One region of the Actinoplanes ianthinogenes genome, then DNA from elsewhere that is predicted to be linked to it. Evidence: riboswitches for the same ligand, from Rfam matches in the RefSeq annotation. Region 1 holds a riboswitch; the other holds the start of a gene.
The links. A riboswitch is a leader RNA that binds a small molecule or an ion and turns the genes downstream of it on or off. The one in region 1 is predicted to bind cyclic di-GMP.

Region 1 (9,406 bases):
CGGGCGGTGGTGCCGGCCGGGCGGCTGATCGTGGCCGGGCCGGATCCGCTCGGTGGGGCGGCGGTGCATCTGGCGGCGGCGGATCCGGTGCCGGACGGGGTGCCGCTGGTCGGGCGGTCTTGGCATGGGACCGAGGTGCTGTCCGGTGTGGACTATGTGACGCTCTCGCCGATCTATCTGACTTCGACGAAGCCGGGGTATGGGCCGGCGCTGGGTGTGGTGCGGGCCGCGGAGCTTGCTGGGAGTGTTCCGTGGCTGGCGTTGGGTGGGGTGGATTCGGCGGCTCGGGCGGCGGAGTGTGCGGGGGCGGGGGCGGCAGGGATCGCGGTGTTGGGGGCGGTCATGCGGGCGGCGAATCCGGAGCGGGTGGCTCGGATGTTGGCCGGGTCGTTTGCCGCCGCTCAATCACAGCCCCCACCCGCCCTGGGGGGCGACCCCGAGTCCCAGTGTGACGCCGCCCCCGAGGACCCCGCCCCCACCCTGTGGACAACGAAACAATGTGGACAACGGCACAGCGAGGCCCGGGCATGACCCCGCCGGTAGTCCTCACCATCGCCGGCTCCGACTCCGGCGGCGGCGCCGGCATCCAGGCCGATCTCAAGACCTTCGCCGCCCTCGGCGCCTACGGGACCTCGGTCCTCACCGCCGTCACCGCCCAGAACACGCTGGGCGTGACCGCGATCCACCCGATCCCCGCCGGCACCGTCGCCGCCCAGCTGGACGCCGTGCTCAGCGACCTCCCGGTGGCCGCCGTCAAGGTCGGGATGATCGCCGATCCCGCCGTCGCCGAGGTGCTCGCCGACCGCGCCGCCGACCTGCCGAATCTGGTCGTCGACCCGGTGCTGGTGGCCACCTCGGGGAGCCGGCTCGGGGAGGCCTCGATCGTTTCGGTGCTGCTGCCGTACGCCGAAGTCGTGACCCCGAACCGAGCGGAAGCCGGCGCCCTCGTCGGACAGCGAGTCGAGACCGCCTCGGAGATGGCCGCGGCGGCGGCCGCGCTGGCCGGCCGCGGACCGCGCGCCGTGGTGGTGACCGGGAGCGAACTGGCGGTCGACCTGCTCTGGCACGACGGGGCGACGTCCGAGCTGCGCGGCGAGCCGGTGCCGACGGCGAACAACCACGGGTCGGGGTGCACTTTCTCCTCGGCGATCGCGGTGCGGCTGGCGGCCGGCGACTCGGTGCCGGACGCGGTCGCGGCGGCGAAGCGATACGTGACCGGGGCGCTGCGCGGCGGCGCCTCCTGGCGGCTGGGCGCCGGGCCCGGACCGCTGGACCACTTCTGGGCGCGGTAGGGCCCGGACTTTCAGGCTCCGGCGGGGTGGCGTGCTGCCATCGGCTGCCGGTTTTGTACCTACATGGGAGGAAACATGAGGCGCAAGGTCTACGTGGAGGGCTCCCGGCCGGAGATCCGGGTGCCGTTCAACGAGGTGGTGCTGACCGACGGCAGCTCGTCGGTGCGGCTCTACGACACGTCCGGTCCGGGCAGCGACCCGTCGCAGGGGTTGCCGCCGATACGCAAGCCGTGGTGGGACGGGCGCACCCAGCTCGCCGCCGCGCGGGCCGGCGACATCACGCCGGAGATGGAGTTCGTCGCGGTCCGCGAGGGTGTCGACGCCGAAGTCGTCCGTGACGAGATCGCGGCCGGGCGAGCGGTGCTGCCGGCCAACCGCAACCACCCCGAGTCCGAGCCGATGATCATCGGGTCGAAGTTCCTGGTGAAGGTCAACGCGAACATCGGCACCTCGGCGGTCACCTCGTCGGTCGCCGAGGAGGTGGAGAAGCTCACCTGGGCCACCCGGTGGGGCGCCGACACCGTGATGGACCTGTCCACCGGGCCGCGGATCCACGAGACCCGCGAGGCGATCGTCCGCAACTCGCCGGTGCCGATCGGGACCGTGCCGATCTACCAGGCCCTGGAGAAGGTCAACGGTGATCCGCTCAAGCTCACCTGGGAGCTGTTCCGGGAGACCGTGATCGAGCAGGCCGAGCAGGGCGTGGACTACATGACGATCCACGCGGGCGTGCTGCTCGAATACGTGCCGCTGGCGGCCGAGCGGGTCACCGGCATCGTCTCCCGGGGCGGGTCGATCATGGCGGCCTGGTGCCTGGCCGAGCACCGGCAGAACTTCCTCTACACGCACTTCCGCGAGCTGTGCGAGATCTTCCGGGAGTACGACATCACGTTCTCGCTCGGCGACGGCCTGCGGCCCGGATCGATCGCGGACGCCAACGACGAGGCGCAGTTCGCCGAGCTGCGCACGCTCGGCGAGCTGACCCACATCGCCTGGGAGTACGACGTCCAGGTCATGGTCGAAGGCCCCGGCCACGTGCCGATGCACAAGATCAAGGAGAACGTGGACCTGCAGCAGGAGCTGTGCTCGGGCGCGCCGTTCTACACACTCGGGCCGCTCGCCACCGACATCGCCCCGGCCTACGACCACATCACCTCGGCGATCGGCGCCGCGATGATCGGGATGTTCGGGACGGCGATGCTCTGCTACGTCACGCCCAAGGAGCACCTCGGCCTGCCGAACAAGGAGGACGTCAAGGCCGGGATGATCGCGTACAAGATCGCGGCGCACTCGGCGGACCTGGCGAAGGGGCACCCCGGCGCCCAGGCCTGGGACGACGCGCTGTCGCACGCCCGGTTCGAGTTCCGCTGGGAAGATCAGTTCGAGCTGGCCCTCGACCCGGAGACGGCTCGGGCGTACCACGACGAGACGCTGCCGGCCGCGCCGGCGAAGACCGCGCACTTCTGCTCGATGTGCGGCCCGAAGTTCTGCTCCATGAAGATCAGCCACGAGCTGCGGGCGGCCGGCATGAAGGCCAAGTCGTCGGAGTTCGTGGACGCGGGCGGCCGGGTCTACCTGCCGGTCAGCTCGGCCTAGTCCTGCTCGGGCCGCTTCGGGCGGGGCAGGAAGTCGTAGACCGGGTCACGCGGGGCAGCGCGCGCCAAGCGCTGCTTGCGGGCCCGGTCCGCGGCCGCCTGATCCCGCTCGGCCTTGCGGGTGATCGCCTGCTCCAGCGCCTGGTTCCGCTCGGCGAGCTCCTCGGCCGCCTTCCGCTCCGCTGCCATGTCCTGCGCACTCTTCCCCTCTGCCGCCTCGGTGTCACCCTTTGCCTCGGGCGTCTCCGCGGTCCTGCTCTCGGTTCCGGTCGTCTCCGTGGTCTCCGCCACCGGTTCGGCGGCCTCGGGGATCGTGGTCCCGGTCGTCTTCGCGGTCTCGGCTTTCGGCCCGGGCCCGACGGTCGTTTCGTTGTCGGCCTTGGCTTGCGGCTGGGCCCCGGCCTCCGGGGCCGCTGCCTTGCGAGCGCGGGGCTTGCGGCTCGCTGCCCGCTTCCGGGGAGCGGTCTTCGCCGGCTCCGCATCGCTGTTCGCCGCCGACTCCGCCACATCCTCTTTCGGTACGTCCGGAGCCGCCGCCCGAAGCTCCACCGCCGGCGTCCCGCTCGGTGCGTCCTCGACCGGCTCAGCCTCCGGCGCCACCTTCTGCCGCCGCCTCGGCGAACGTCGAGCCGGCCGCTCCGTCGCGCCACCTTCCGTCTCTGAGGATTCCGGTGCGGCGGCATGTTCCTGAGCGGTTGCGGCCTTCGCCGGCGCGGCCTTTCGCGGGGTCTTCGCTCGCGTCGAGGTCGTCGCCTTCCTCGCAGTCCCGGCGGCCTTCGGCGCTTCTCCCGGCTCCGGAATGCTCTCCGGCTCGGCTTCGTTTTCGGTGATGGCAGCGTCCGGCTCGGCCTTCTTTTCCGCCTGGACGGCGGCCTCCTGCTCGGGCTCGTCTTTCGCCTGGACGGCGGCCTCCGGCTCGGTCTCGTCTTTCGCCTGGGCGGCGGCCTCCGGCTCGGTCTCGTCTTTCGCCTGGGCGGCGGCCTCCGGCTCGGTCTTTTCCTTCACCGGGGTGGCGGCCTCGGCTTCGCCCTCCGCCTGGGTTGTGCTCTCCGGCCCGGTCCCATCTTCCTCCGGGATCGCGGTCCCCGGTTCGGCCTCGACCTCTGCCTGAGTGGCGGTCTCCGGTTCGGCCGGGGCTTCAGCCTCCGTTGTCACCTCAGCGGCGACCGTCTCTTCCGCGACAGCGGCCGACTGATCCTCCGCGGAGCGCGCGGCCGTTGTCTCCCCGGCATTCTCCTCGGGGACGGGCGAGACCTCGGTGGCTCGCTCGGGCTTCGCGGTCCGGCCGACCAGGGCAAGCGTCGGCTTCGGTTGCTGGTCCGGCTCGGGAATCGGCACCTCGTCGGCCTGCCCAGCCGCGGACCCGAGGTCGCTGGAAGGCTCTCGTGTCGGCTTTTGATCAGCCAACTCCGGCGGCCGAACCTGAGCGATCTCCGGAACGTGCGCCGTCTCCTCCTGGACTTCCGCCTCCGTCGCTTCGGCAGCCGGTGAGGCTTCCCCTTGGTCGGCCTTGTGAGCCGCGGCCTCCTTGACCGGCTTCACCTTGTCGGCGGACGCCTCCGCCGCCGGACCGGGCGTGTTGATCACCGACGCGATGCCGAGGGCGGCCGACTTCTGCGCACGACGCGCGGGATGCGGCATCCCGGAGAGCGGCGGCTTCGCGGCAGCCGGCCGCGCCGGAACGATCCGGAACCGATAGACGACCCCGTCATCCCGGACCACGAAGTCATCGGCCCCGTCCGGCCGGGTCCAGGTCAGGATCATCTGCCCGTACTTCTCCGCCAACTTCACCAGCGCCGGAAACGTAGCCACCGTCACCACCGGCTCGCTCTGCTTCCCCACCGGCTCGATCGGCACCAGCAGATGCCCGTACCGCCGCTGGATCTGCGCCCGAGTAGCCAGCGGCACACTCCTCAGAGCGGTCAACCCGATGCCGATGATCCCCACGACGGCGATGAGCAGCAGGCGGATCGCATACGTCCGAGCCGCCGCCGCCGTCATCAGATCCCGCCCGAGCACACTGATCTGTCGCGGGTAGACCCCACCACCGGTGGTCTTGCCGGATTCGTCGACCACCAGACTCTCGGGCCCATTGGTCAGGGCCAGTTGAAGCTGGCTGAACGCGAGGGACAGCTGGGGCTCGAAGACAGTGCCGTCGCTGTGTTCAACGTGTGCCGTGACCACGATGGTGATCTGACCAAGGTCGGCACCGATTGCCTTGGCCGCATCCTGCACGCGATCTTCTATGCCACCGAGGTCGAGTAGCACGGTACTGGTGTAACGCTCGGCCGAGAATTGCCGTGCTTGCGAGAGTTGCATCGTCGAGTGCCAGCCGGCGGCGGACGACAGCCGAGCATTGATATTGATCCGACCTGGGTCTCCCCGATATTGCAGTTGCAAGTCGACGAAGTCGGCAAGGCTTCTGTATATCGGATCGGGAGAGTAGGCGACGGTTCCGTCGTAGGCGGCCGACGGCTTGACCTTGGCAGAGTACGAGAATGTCATCGACTCACCGGCTGCCAGCCTGCTCGGTGTTGACTGAGTGGCCGGCTTCATCCACCCGAGGACGCCCAGAATCAAGCCGATGCCCACGAACATCGCGGTCAGCAGGGCGAGGAGTCGGAGGCCGGGATGAAGACGGCTGACGGCCTTGACTACGACCACGGCCGCTGCCCAGGAGCCACCTCCGCCAGCCATGCCCTTCGCTCTCTTCTTACGAGATCCGCGTGGAATGCCCCTACGCGTCTTGGCTGCGGCCGTTCCGCCACTGACCACCAGGAACCCGAGCATGCCCAGGCCCGTGGGGCTGAGCACGGGCTTGAGCCAGATCCCGCCCTTGGGAATGTGAACCACCGCACGGCCAATTAATTGGTCAGCGGTCGGGTTGACGCCATCGATATTAGGGTTGTTGTCCCCTTTGAAGACATATCCCGTCACTGCGTTGCCGCCGATGATGCGATGAAGCACCTCGACTCGCCCGCCTCCACCATGGTAGGCGGCAATCTGCCCTACTTCGTAGGAATCAGATTTGGCGACCACGACCAGATCGCCGGCGTAGTACACGGGATTCATGCTGATCCCGTGTGTGATGACGTATGAGATTCGGTGTGTACTTACGGCCCATGTGCCAATGGCCGCCATCCCTAGGATGACGGCCATGGCCAGACGTCTGACATTACGCTGTATGACGACTCCGTCAGAAACGTAAGTGCTCCGAGAGCTGGAGATTCCGAGAGATCAGGTCCCTCCGCTCGGGCAGATTACTACGACACGGTGACCGCAAGCGCCGAAATGGCGGTCCAGGTCTTGCTCGAGCCCGCCGGGCAGTTCCAGACGCCGGCGCTCGTGTGAGTGCAGGTCACCGGGCTTCCGGCACCCGTCGGCGCGCTAGTTCCAGTGGTGCCGGTGACCTTCACCTTGACGGTGCCGGACGTGAGCGCGGCGGTGGTGTCGTCCTTGAGCGTCAGCTTGATGGCGGCGTACTCGGTCGGCGCAGAGACGTCATTGACGATCTGGATGTTCTCCAGCGATGCGCCGACGACGCTGATGCTGGCCGTCTCGCCGCCCGCGACGATCTGGGAAGGAAGGTTGGTGACGCTGATGCCGTTCGCGGTGAAGGCGGTGCTGCCGGCAGCAACGGCACCGGCAACGGCGACACCACCCATGAGCTGAAGCATTGCGCGCATATGAATCGTTCCCCTGTTCGTTCGGTGGTAGCCCAGCCGACCTCGTGGGTCCTGTGGCTTTGCGTCCCCGGCTCGCGCCGGGTTTGCCCTTCTCGCCGAGCGGACTTCGTTATCCCCTGGCAGCAGGTTGATTCGGCTGCGGCGGGGAGCGGGTAAGCATTGGCAGCGACTTCGGCCACTCAGACTTTTTGGAAACTTCTGCCTTAGCGGGCCTCGGGTGCTAACGGGTGCTCGGCGGTTGCCAATGGGGGCGGGAAATGCGACACCGCCGCCGAAGCGGGTGGGAAAGCGGCGTGGCAGCCGTTCGGAGACGGCTGCCACGGGACGTGCTCAGGGCGTACGAAAAATGGGGTCAGAGTTTGTAGAAGGTCACGTAGTGATCCGGGGTGAAGTACGCGACCTTGGTGCTGCGATTGACCACGATGCGGTACGCGTCGCGCGAGGCGCCCTTCGCGCGGGAGTACACGTCGTATTCGTTGTAGGTGGCCGACGGCAGGTAGCCCTCGCGGTTCTGGAAGGTGCCACCGGTGTAGTTGTAGTTGCCGTACGGCCAGGAGTACCAGCCGGAGCTGAGCGGCCAGCCGAGCGACTGCCAGCCGGTGTACGCCGTGCGGGCGGCCGAGCAGCGGCTGATCGTGCACGACGAGTAGACGGCGGCCTGCGCGGCCGCGGTGTGCGTCGGGGCGACCACGGCGGGGGCGACGAGCGCGGTGCCGGCCAGGCCGACGATGAGGGCCAGGCTGAGGAGCAGTTTGCGGACGCGGGGCAGGGGACGGCTCATGGTCGGACTCCGATGCGTCGGGGGATGGGGCTCGGATATCGGCCATCGTTACTGTCCGAGCCGCGCCGCGGTACCTCCCGACCGCATCATTTCATCGGAGTTTACGAATGTTTTACTGCCCGCCGAGCCCGCTTACCCAATCGACATAGTCCGTTTCCGATCCTGGTCGGCGGGCCGGTCCGCTGATCGACGTGGGCTCCACGAGCGGCCCGTGCGACGCGGTGACCGGCTGGCCCGCGGCGAACCCGTCGAACCGCTCCGCGGCCGGCGCCGGAGCCGGTGCGGGGGCGGACGAGCGCTGGGACCGCCAGCCGCTCCGTCCACCGGGGGCGGGCTTCGGCTGCTGGCCGGAGAAGCGCGGCGGGTTGCCGGGCGGCGGCGCCTGCGGCGCGGTCTGCGTCGGTGCGGGCGCCTGCGGGCGGGCCTGGGTCGGGATCGGCTCGGCCGGGAACGGCGCGCCGGACCGGAACGGGCTGCCGGTGCCGGCCGAGAACGGGTTGTTCGGCGTGCCGGGGACCGGGAGCACCCCGGTGTCGGACGGCCGCAACTGCTCCTCGGGGCGCTGCGCGGCGGCCGCCGCGGCCTGCGCGATCGCCGACGCCGCCGGGGCGTCCCGCTTCGGCAGCGGCGCCGGTGCCGGGTCGGCGGCGGTCTCGGCCGCGGTGTCGGTGCCCGGGGCGCTGCGGACGATCGCGGCCAGCACCGAGCCGAGCACGCCGGCGCCGCACGCGGTCATCGCGGCCCAGTACGGGTCCGACTGGAAGCCGGTGCCGCCGGTCTCCGGGCCGGAGATCAGGTACGCCATGGTCAGCAGCGCCGGGCCGGCCAGCCCGGACAGGCCGACGGCGAGGGTGGACAGCTTGCGCCCGCGGGCGACCCAGCCGACCACCAGGCCGGCGAGCAGCGCCAGCGTCGGCATGGTGAGGAACGCGGTGTGCCCGGCGACGGCGGGCGGGATCAGGCTGCCGTTGAGCACGCCCAGCCGGATCGCGATCGGGGTGCGGCCGGGCAGCAGCGACGGGCCGATCGAGATCAGCGCGACCAGCCAGATCAGCACGCTCAGCGTCGCCGCGCTCCAGCGGGCGACCGGCTTGGCGGCGGTGGCCCACGCGGCGAAGATGCCGGCCGCCGCGCCGAGCCCGACGGCGGCGCCGATCACGAAGACCGGCTGCACGCCGGCGACCTGCGCGGCCCGGGCCGGCTGCATGGTCAGGGGGAGGACGGCCAGCGCGCCGACGCCGGCCGCGATGCCCATCGCGAGGGCGCCGCCCGGGCCGACCGGACGGGGCCGCCAGCGCGGGCGCATGCCGGTGGCGATCAGGGCGCCGAGCGCCGCGGCGGTCGTGGTGATCCAGGCGACCCAGGCGAGCTGCGCGGTCCAATTGTTACGCGCAGTGATGTCGAGCACCCGGTCCAGTCGCACGATGCCGAGTCCGTAGGCGATGCCGAGTTGGCCGGCTCCGATCACCGCTGCTGCCGTGGCGGTGGTGGCCAGCAACTTCACCCAGCTCCGAAATGCCATGCCGGGCACGTTACGGAATGCGGTGGCCGATCCGCCAGTGGGGAGTCGGCTTCTTAAGACAGCCTAAAGTCTGAGAATTGCAGTCACTCTCCGTGTCGTCAGGGCGACGTAACGGCGAGTTGCCATTTCTATCCTCCAGAGTGGACACTGTCCGGCACGGACAACGAGTCCGTCGCGTCGTGTCAATCCTTGCGAACGTGAGAGCCCTGCTCAGAAGCCATGATTCGGTCAGCGGGCGGGACGGGGCTCTCACATAGTGGTTGGAATCGTGATGGTGTTCGGTGGCCGTGACCGCGCGGGCTGCCGCCGATGAGACATTCGTGCACGTCAACGCATCGGCGATGCGCGGGACGCGCTCGCGAGTGCGGTTGTCACTCGGACAGGCGGTCGGTTTCCGGGAGGTTCCAGGCTTCCCAAACCGCCCGGGGTTCTGATGAAATCGCCGCCGTGCCGCATTCGGCACGGACCTTGCTGCGGGCATCGGACGGGGCCGGACCGCACACCTCGAACGGCATCGCGCCGGCGTCCGC
Region 2 (9,406 bases), 2.5 Mb from region 1:
CGGTTCTACGACGTGACCGGCGGGCGGATCACCCTGGACGGGGTGGACATCGCCACGATGCCGCGGGAGCAGCTGCGCGAGCAGATCGGGATGGTCCTGCAGGACACCTGGCTGTTCGGCGGGACGATCGCGGAGAACCTGGCCTACGGTGCGGATGTCTTCGAGGAGTCCGCGGTCGTGCGGGCCGCCGAGGCCGCGCACGTCGACGGGTTCGTCCGGATGCTCCCCGAGGGCTACGAGACGACCATCGACGAGGAGGGCTCGAACGTCAGCGCCGGGCAGAAACAGCTGCTCACGATCGCCCGGGCGTTCCTGGCCGAGCCCAGCATCCTGATCCTGGACGAGGCGACCAGCTCGGTGGACACCCGTACGGAGGTGCTGATCCAGCGGGCGATGAACACACTCCGCACCGGCCGCACCAGTTTCGTCATCGCCCACCGCCTGTCGACGATCCGCGACGCCGACGTGATCCTGGTGATGGAGAACGGCTCGATCGTGGAACAGGGCACCCACGACGATCTGATCGCGGCGGAGGGCGCGTACGCCAGGTTGTACTCGGCCCAGTTCGCCCAGGCCGTCGCCGAGGTGGACTGACCGCTCACGGTAATGGCGGGGCCGGTCCTCAGGGCCGGCCCCGCCACCATGCTCCCGCCTTCAAGCGGTGCCCGACCGGCGGCGCTCAGCAGCGGATGCCGTACTCGTCCGTGAAGAGCTGGGTGTAGGTGCCGCCGATGGGCTGGGTGGCCCCGGGTAGCAAGATCGTGGTCTTGACGGTGCCGCCATAAACGATCGCGTCGCAGGCAGTCACTCGCTGGGTGTAGTTGATGATGCGTTCGGCGCGGCACGGCGAGTGCCCGTATGCGGCACCGCAGGTGCCCGCCGTGCCGCGGTAGGTGGTCGAGTTCACCTGAAGCGTCGGCTGCTCCTTGATTCCGGCGCAGGCCACGACCTGGTGCTGGTCACCGGTCAACTGGCAGATGATCTCGTTGCCACCCCAGACCTGGCTGCCCTCCCGGTACAGGTCGGCGCAGTGCACACCCGTGTATCCGGCGAACGAACCGATCTCCTTGCAAACGTGCGCGAGCAGCCGCGGGACGGCGGCGGCCGGACCGGCATTCACCAGCGTGCCGGCCAGCGCGAGGAGGATGACAGCAGACATTCGCAGTATTCGATTCATGCCGGGCAGCATAAGCCCGCCGGTCACCGCATCCGAGAAAAGGGAACGGGGGCGGCCTCACGGCCGCCCCCGTTGTTTCGGGTCAGGTGATGCTTACTTGATGGTGATGGTCTTGGTCGCCGAGTAGCCGGACGCGATGCCCATGCTGCTGTTGCCGGAGACCATGGCGCGCACCGAGACCTTCGTCTTCGACTTGATCGAGACGGACTTGGAGAAGCCGCTCGCGGTCGTCTTGCCGGAGGCGATGGTGGTCCACTTGCCGCTCACCAGGCGCTGGACGGTGACCGTCTGGCCGGCGGCCTTCGGGTTGCCGTTGACGGTGACGGTGAGCTTGCCCTTGGTGCTGCCGAGCGTCAGAGCCGGGTTCTGGGTCAGCTTGACCGTCACGGTCTTGGAGTTGATCTCCTGCGACCGGGCGACGAACGCGTAACCCTGCGTCAGCGACTTCGTCTTGAAGGAGAAGTTGCCGCTGCCGTCCGACGTGACGATCTGGTAGTAGTCCATCTTGGTCGGGTCGGTGGCCGGCAGTGCCGAGCCCCACAGTTCGACCTTGGTGTTCGGCGCCGCCTTACCGCTCAGCGTGAACACACCCGCGCCCTTGGCCGGCCCAGAAGCAGCCAGCGTCGGCGTGACCGGGTTGGACATGTCGTCGCTCTTGATGGTGACGGTCGAGTCACCGCTGAGAACGCTGGCGCCCACCGGACCGACAGCGCCCAGCCGGACCGAGAAGGTCTCGTCGGGCTCCATCTCCGCGTCGTTGATGATCGGAACCTTGATGGTCCCGGTCATCGTGCCGGGCGCCACCGTCAGCGTGCCCTTGGTCAGGGTGTAGTCCTTGCCGGCCTTGGCCGTACCGTCCGCCGTGTAGTACGGGATCGTGACGCTCTGCACGGTCGAGGTCGCGTCACCGGTGAAGGCCAGGTTGACCGGCACCTCGGCGTTGCCGTCCTTCTCGTTGACCGTCACGTCGCCGACGGACACGGCCGGCGGCAGGTCCAGCGGGTCGTCCGCGATCTTGTAGGTACCGGAGGCCGGGGTGAATCCGGTCGCGGTGGTCTCGTTCGCGGTGACCGTGAAGCCCTCGGTCGGCTCGTCGATGAGGTCGTCGAGCGTGGTGACGTTCCAGGTGTAGCTGCCGCCGACGGTCGGGATGTCGGTCAGCGCTCCGGAGTAACCGCGGGGCACCGCGATCCTCGTGCCCGTGAGGGCGTCCGGCGCCTTGAAGTCGGTGCCCGCCGTCGCCGGGTCCTTCTCCGATCCGCCGATGGTCAGACCCACGCTGTACGCGTACTCGGAGACGCCGACAACCTTGCCGGTGACCGTGACCGGCTGGCCCTCGGTCGCGTTGCTCGAGTTGAACGTGATCGTCGGCTGCGTGTCGTCGTTGCCGATCGTCACCCGGGCGGTGTGCTGCACATCCGGCGTGTTTAGGTAGGTGACGTTGCCGCTCAGGGTGGTCACGTCGACGCTGAAGACCTGGTCACGTTCGAACGTGGTGTCCGCGTTGATCGGGATGCTCAGCCACCCGGTCTTGTCGCCGGCCTTGATCGTCACCGTGCTGTCGGTCGGCGGGGTGTAGTCGTTGTCACCCGCCGCCGTGCCGCCGGTGATCGCGCTGCCGTCGTGGAACGTGGTGGTGAAGACCGTGTCCGTCGGCGAGGCGCCGGTCATCACGATCGGGACCTTGGCCAGCGTCGTGCCGCTGTTGCCCTCGGCCACCGAGACGTCGCCGACGTTGAACGTCGGCTTGGCGTCCGCCTCACCCGACTCGGTGATGGTGATGGGGCTGGGGCTGCTGCTCACCGCGCCGATGGTGCTGGTCGAGCTGGTGACGTCGATGGTGAAGTTCTCGGTGCCCTCCTTCACCGTGTCGCCGTAGACCGTGATCGGGATCTCCCCGTACCAGTCGGCCAGGGTGGTGCCGGCCGGGATGGTGAAGCTGCCCGAGGCGGCCTTGTAGTCCGAGCCCGCCGTGGCGGTCCCGTCCTTGGTCGCCCAGTCGATCTTCACCGGAACCGGGTTGGTGGAGGGGCTGGAGGCCACCGTCACCTTGATCTTCTGCACCTTCTCACCGGAGTCACCCTCCGGGAGCGGGTCACCGGGAACCGTGGTCACGGTGGTGAGGGTGACCGCCGGGCCCGCGTCGTTGTCCTTGATCGTGCCGACGCCGGTCGACTTCGTGCCGATCGTGACGCCCACCGTACTGGTGCTGGTGAGGATCTCCTTGACGTTCTCGGTGCCCTCGAAGGTCGCATCGTCGACAGTCGGGACCGCGATCGTCCGGGTCGTGGCGTAGGCGGGAATCGTCGCCGTGTTGGGGCTGCCGCTGGTGCCCGGGGTGGTGATGTCCGCCGAGGCGGTCGCCGCCGTCGAGTCGGTCGTGGTCGTCCCGTCCGCCGAGTAGTAGCCGACAACCAGGTTCGTCGCGTCCGACGGCCGGTCCAGAGTCACCGGGAAGTTGAGCGCGCCCCCCTCGGTCACCGCCGCCGCCGCGTCACCGATCGTCGCCACCGGTGTGGCGTCGTCGTCGGTGATCGTGATCTTCGCTTTGTCGGTCGTGCTGGGAGTGGTCGACAGAAGGACCGGGGTCGCGGCCGCCTTGACCCAGAAGAACTGCCCTGCGGCGTCCGTCTCGTCGACGTTGTCGTCGTAGAGCTGGACCGTGGTGCTACCCGTGTAGGTGTACGCGGGGATCGTGATCATCGCGGTCGACGGAAGGGCGTCGTAGTCGCGCAGGACACCGCCCGTGGAGACCGCGTCCTTCAGCGGGTCCGCGTTGTCACCGTTGGCCGTGGACACCGGGATGGAGATGTCGTGTGCCAGTGGAGCGGTGAGAGTGGCGGTGACAGTCACCGTCTTCTGCACCGGGTTCCCCCCGGCGTCCTTGGTCGCGGTCTCCGCAACGGTCGAGGTCGACGGCGACAGCGCGAACGTCGGGTAACTGGACGCCGCCCAGATCGTCCCGGTCGCCGACTTGGTGTTCGACAGGGTGTCCGTGGCCACCAGACTGAACGTCTCGTCGGTGGTGCCCGCGTCCTTCTGCGTATCCACCGTGACGGTGACCGTGTTGTTGGTGCTCGCCGCGGTTCCCGGGAAGGTGATGCTGGTGCGGCTCGGCGTGGAGATGTAGTCCTGAAGGTCGTCGGCACCGCTGTTGGAGAAGCTGGCGACGCCGGTCGCCTGCCCAGCGATATCCGCCGTGCTGAAGGTGAAGTCACCGGGCGCCGACCCGGCATAGGTCACGGTGAAGGTGACCTTGCTGCCTTCCCAGTTCCCGGCATCGCTGATGGTCAGGTTGTCGACCGACGACGGGTTGGCCGCCAGCGCCGGCGTCGGCACCATCATGGCCGGCACCAGGCCCGCCGCGGCGGCAGCGACCGTCGCCAGAACTGTCCGGATCCGCTTGGGTCCCCAGAGTGTCAACGGCACTCGCTCGTGCGACGCCGTTTGGATTGGTCGATGACGCATTCTCTTCCTGTCTCCTTCGGCGGCTGGGCTACCTCCAGCGGGGAGGCCCCTGGCTTCGCGTCCTCGTCGCGGGACGAGGTTGCCTTTTCGGGTACCGCACCTTGGGGCGGTCGGGGTGCCGGGTGAACCGGCCCTCAGCAGCGCAAACACGGGACGACAGAGCCACGTGAGGCGGAGCCATCCGTAATCTAACCGGCAAATCGGGGCCTTTTTGGCGGAACGCCTTTTTCGGCGAAGGATCCTTCACCGCCCGGAGCGACTACTTGATCTTGACCGTCACCGAGTCCGACGCTCCGGAGACGACCCCGATCGAGGGCGACGACGCGATCACCGCCCGGAACACGTACGTGCCCGGCTTCAGCGACTTCAGCGTGGTGGTGAACTTCCCCGCGCCGTTCAGCTCGCCGGTGTCGGCCTCACGCCAGTCACCGGACACCTGCCGCTGGATGATCACCCGCTGGCCCGGTTCGTCCGGGTCGCCCTTGACCGAGAAGGTCACGTTCCGCTTCGCGGACACCACGGTCAGCGTCGGATCCTGCTTGACCTGGACCGTACGCACCGGCGAGGTCAACCCGTTCGCCCTGGTCATCACCCGGTACCCGAGAGCGAAGTTGGGCGTGAACTGGTACGCCCCGTCGTCGTCCGCCTTGGTCGTCAGCACCGTCCGGAACGATCCGCCGGACGTGCCCACCGCGCTGAGCAGCTCCACCTTGGCGTTCGCCCCGGCGAAGCCGGTCAGCTCCACCCGGCCGACACCGGAGATACCGGCCGGCGCGGTCAGCGTGGGCGCCTTCGGCTTGTCGTCGTCCTCGATGGTGACCTTGCCGGCCGGTTTCGCCAGTGCGACGTCGGCCGGCGACGGTGCTCCCAGCCGTACCGTAAAGGTCTGATCGGCCTCGTCCCGGGTGTCGGCCAGGACCGGCACGCGGATCGTGCCCACCGAGAGCGGCGGTGTCAGCGTCAGCTGGCCGCTCGACTTGGTGTAGTCCTTGCCGGCGTCGGCCGTCCCGTCGACCGTCTGCCACGGCACCGTGATGGTCCGCTCGGTGGCCCTGGTCTCGCCGCTGAAGACCAGGGAGACGGTCAGCTCGGCGGCGCCGTCGCCCTCGCCGAGCGAGGTGTCGTCGATGGTCACCTTCGGCGCGACGTCCTTCGGGTCGTCGGCGACCTGGAAGGTCAGCACGTTGCCGCCGAAGGACAGCTTGATCGCCTCGGTGTCCTCGTCGGTGGCATCCCGGTTGAAGTGGATCGTGCCCAGATTGATCTTGGTGCCGCTGGCCGTGCCGCCGGGGACGACCGTGTCCGGGTCGCTCAGCTCGTAGTCGGCGATCTCGGCGGAGGCCGCGATCACCGGGCGGTCGAAGGTCACGTCCCGCTGCGCCACCCCCTTGACCTGTCCGGACAGCTTGACGGTGTCCCCCTCGGTGACCGCGGTCGCGGCCGGGTCAAGGACGATCTGCACCTTGGGGTCGTCGTCCACGATCGTCAGGTCCACCTGCTGCGGATCCCCGGCGGCGTCGTCCTCGCCGGTGGCGAGCTGGACGATGAGCTGTGCGGACTCGTCCCCCTCGTAGACGGAGTCCTGCCGGATCGGCACCTCGACCGTCGCGCTGACGCCGCCCTGCGGGATCCGCACGGTCGCGACCGGCAGCCCGTAGTCCTGCTCGCCCTCGTCGTTCCCGGCCGCCGTCGCGGTGCCGGGCCGCATCGCCACGGTCAGGTCGACGTCGGCATCGGCCGCCTTGCTGAGCACGATCTTGAAGGTGGCCGTGCCACCCTCCGCGACACGGGTGTCGCCGCTGATCGAGAAGGTCGGCCGCGGCTGGTCCTGGTCGCTCTCCCGGATCGTCACGGTCCCGATCTCGCTGCCGAGGGTCGCGCCGGTCGGGGTGACACCGGTCGTCCGCGCGTAGAACGACTCCATCGGCTCGCGGCTCGCGTCGTCGACGATCGGCACCTGGATCGACCCGTGCGTGGTGCCGGGCGGCAGGACCAGCGGGTTGGCGCTGGCCGACGGGCCGAAGTCAGCGGCGGTCGCGGTGCCGGGAAGGAGTTCGTAGCCGACCGACACGGACTGCTCGGTCGAGGTGGCGCCGTTGGCCCCGGCGAAGGACAGGTCGACCGGCACCTCGGCGAAGCCGCCGCCCTCGACCGCGGTCGTGCTGCCGAGCGAGACCGTGGGCGGAAGGTCCGCCGGGTCGTCGGTGATCGTGTAGTGGGTGCTGACCGGGTCGACGCCCTCCACGGACTCGTTGGTCACGGTCGCCTTCAGGGACTCCGCGGGCTCGTCGATCGTGTCGTTGAGCAGCGAGATCTGCCGCAGCCGCACCGGCTCGGTGGTGCCGGCCGGCAGCTCCACCGGACCGGAGTCGGCGCTGTAGTCCTCCGCCTCCGCCGGGCTCGCCCCGTCGCCGGTCAGCGTCACCGCATAGGTCAGATCGTCCTGGGCCACGCCGGTCGGGGTCGCCATCACGTCGACCGTCCCGCCCTCGGCGCCCGTCACCGTGTTCAGCGTGAGGGTCGGCACCGGGTCGTCGTCGTCGATGGACAGGGTCCCGGTCGGGCCGGACTCGTCCCCGTCCAGCACCACCTCGACGGTCGCCTGCTCGGTGCTCTCGTACGCGGAGTCGTCGAGGATCGGCACCTCGACCGTCGCGGTGCGGTCACCGGCCTCGATCAGCAGTTTCTCGTCCACCGGGCCGAAGTCGCCGGCGCCGGCGCTTCCCTCCCGCACGAAGACGTTGAAGTAGGCGTCCTCCGACTGCGTCTCGTCGAGCGTGACGGTGAACTTCGCGGTCTCCGCCTGGCCCTCGGTGGCCGAGACCTCGGAGGTCATCGAGAACGCGGGCGGCACATAGCTCTCGTCGTCGGTGATGGTCAGCGTGATCGGGCTCCCGGCGATCTCGCTCGCGTTCACCGGGTCGTGCAGGCTGAGGCTGACGTGCTCGTCCGACTCGAAGTCCCCGTCGTTGACGGTGCCGAAGTGAACGCTTCCCTCACCCGAACCCGGGTCGAAGTCCACCGTGCCCTCGGCCGGGCCGTCGTAATCGGCGTCCAGGGTGGCGTCCGCCGAGCTCATCGTCCAGCTCGCCGACACCGGCTTCTCGGTACGCGCGGCCATGTTGCCTTCGTAGCCGAACTCCAGGTGGAACGGAACGTCGTAGAAGGCGCCCTCCCGCATCGACATGTCCCCGGGCGGGTTCGCCACGATCCTCGGGGGCAGGTCGTCGTCGGCGTCCTGGATCGTCGCGGCCACGCCGAAAGCCAGACCGTCCTGCGGCTGGCCGAGCCCGACGACGATCACGACCCGCTCGGTGAACTCGTCGGTCCGGTCGATCTTCAGGTCGATCGAGCCCAGATCGATGCTGGTGTCCCCGGGGTTGACCGTTCCGGACTTCACCAGGCCCGCGTCGTCGAAGTCGTCCACCTCCGCGGTGTCCCCCTCGTCCGGGAACGCGTCCGGGATCACCTGCGCGAAGAACGGGGTGGGCGCGTCGACCGGCTCGTTCACCGTGGCGCTGAGATCGACGGTCGAGCCCTCCTTCTCGTCGAATCCCACCGGCAGAAGCGGCGGCTCCTCGTCGTCCGGGAGCAGGACCTGATGCGGCTCCCCGCCGACCACCACGGTGAACGTCTCCATGCCCTCGAAGACGGCATCTCCGTGGATCGTCACCTCGACGAACGCCGCGCCGGTCTCGGAGTCGGGGTCGTAGAGCACGTCGGTCTCGACCGGCTCGAAGTCGACTCCCGCGGTCGCGTGGCCACGTCCCCCGTTGTCGGCCGCGTTGGCGTCTTCCTCGACGGAGACGTGCAGGTTGACCGGTTCGGCCGGAGGCGGGTCCGTGGTGATCGCCAGGGTCTCGGTGTGCGTGCCGGCCTCACCTTCGGCGAATCCCTCCACCCATCCGGTCATCACGGTGGGCTCGCCGTCGGCTGATGCGGGCACCCCGGCCACGAAGACCGACCCCAGTCCCGCCGCCACCGCGGCCACCAGAGCCTTCCGGAACCTCGCCGGCGACCACAGCCGGGGCGGAATCTGAAAACGCATCTGTACCACCTCTGAGCTGCGGAAACACGTCTCGCCGCAATGATTGTGGCCGCTCGGGCACCGCCTTGTCCGGCATTCACCGTTTCCCGCGTTCATCGATCATCCGTAGTGCCTTGTTGTCCGATTCAGCACCCGCCGGACACCTCCCGGACGCCGGGAGCTGATGACCTGAGGCCGATCACCACGCATAAGGGAGTGCGCACGTATGAATATCCGAGGACGCGCAGCCTTGGCCGCCGCCGCGATCGCGGTCGTGGCCGTTCCGTCCATGGCGATGGCGGGCGACTCGCACCACGACAACACCCGGGCGGCCAAGCACGCCATCCAGGGCGGCACCGCGCGCAACGTCATCCTGCTCATCGGTGACGGCATGGGCGACAGCGAGATCACCATCGCCCGCAACTACCAGGTCGGCGCGAACGGCCGCCTGGCCATGGACACGCTGCCGCTGACCGGCGCGTACACCACCTACGCCGTGCAGAAGGACAACCCGTCGCTGCCCGAGTACGTGACCGATTCGGCCGCGTCCGGCACCGGCTGGGCCACCGGCCACAAGACCTACAACGGCGCGATCTCGGTGCTCCCCGACGGCAAGCCGCTCCCGACCATCCTGGAGCTGGCGAAGAAGGCCGGCTACCGCACCGGCGACGTGACCACCGCCGAACTGCAGGACGCCACCCCGGCCGTGCTCGGCTCGCACGTGGTCGACCGCG

Region 2: another riboswitch for cyclic di-GMP. It lies ahead of Aiant_RS13325 (Calx-beta domain-containing protein); the one in region 1 lies ahead of Aiant_RS24715 (hypothetical protein).

Annotation. Positions count from the first base shown of each region.
Region 1 is NZ_AP023356.1:5,439,469-5,448,874, forward strand. Features, by position in the region: gene Aiant_RS24695 (thiamine phosphate synthase) at 1-531, shown strand, start outside; gene thiD (bifunctional hydroxymethylpyrimidine kinase/phosphomethylpyrimidine kinase) at 528-1,292, shown strand; gene thiC (phosphomethylpyrimidine synthase ThiC) at 1,368-2,888, shown strand; gene Aiant_RS24710 (DUF5305 family protein) at 2,885-5,950, opposite strand; gene Aiant_RS24715 (hypothetical protein) at 6,151-6,564, opposite strand; cyclic di-GMP riboswitch class I at 6,597-6,671, opposite strand; gene Aiant_RS24720 (ribonuclease domain-containing protein) at 6,926-7,354, opposite strand; gene Aiant_RS24725 (hypothetical protein) at 7,467-8,876, opposite strand.
Region 2 is NZ_AP023356.1:2,953,502-2,962,907, forward strand. Features, by position in the region: partial or broken gene Aiant_RS13315 (ABC transporter ATP-binding protein) at 1-594, shown strand, start outside; gene Aiant_RS13320 (hypothetical protein) at 680-1,159, opposite strand; gene Aiant_RS13325 (Calx-beta domain-containing protein) at 1,271-4,600, opposite strand; cyclic di-GMP riboswitch class I at 4,661-4,739, opposite strand; gene Aiant_RS13330 (Calx-beta domain-containing protein) at 4,905-8,693, opposite strand; gene phoA (alkaline phosphatase) at 8,899-9,406, shown strand, end outside.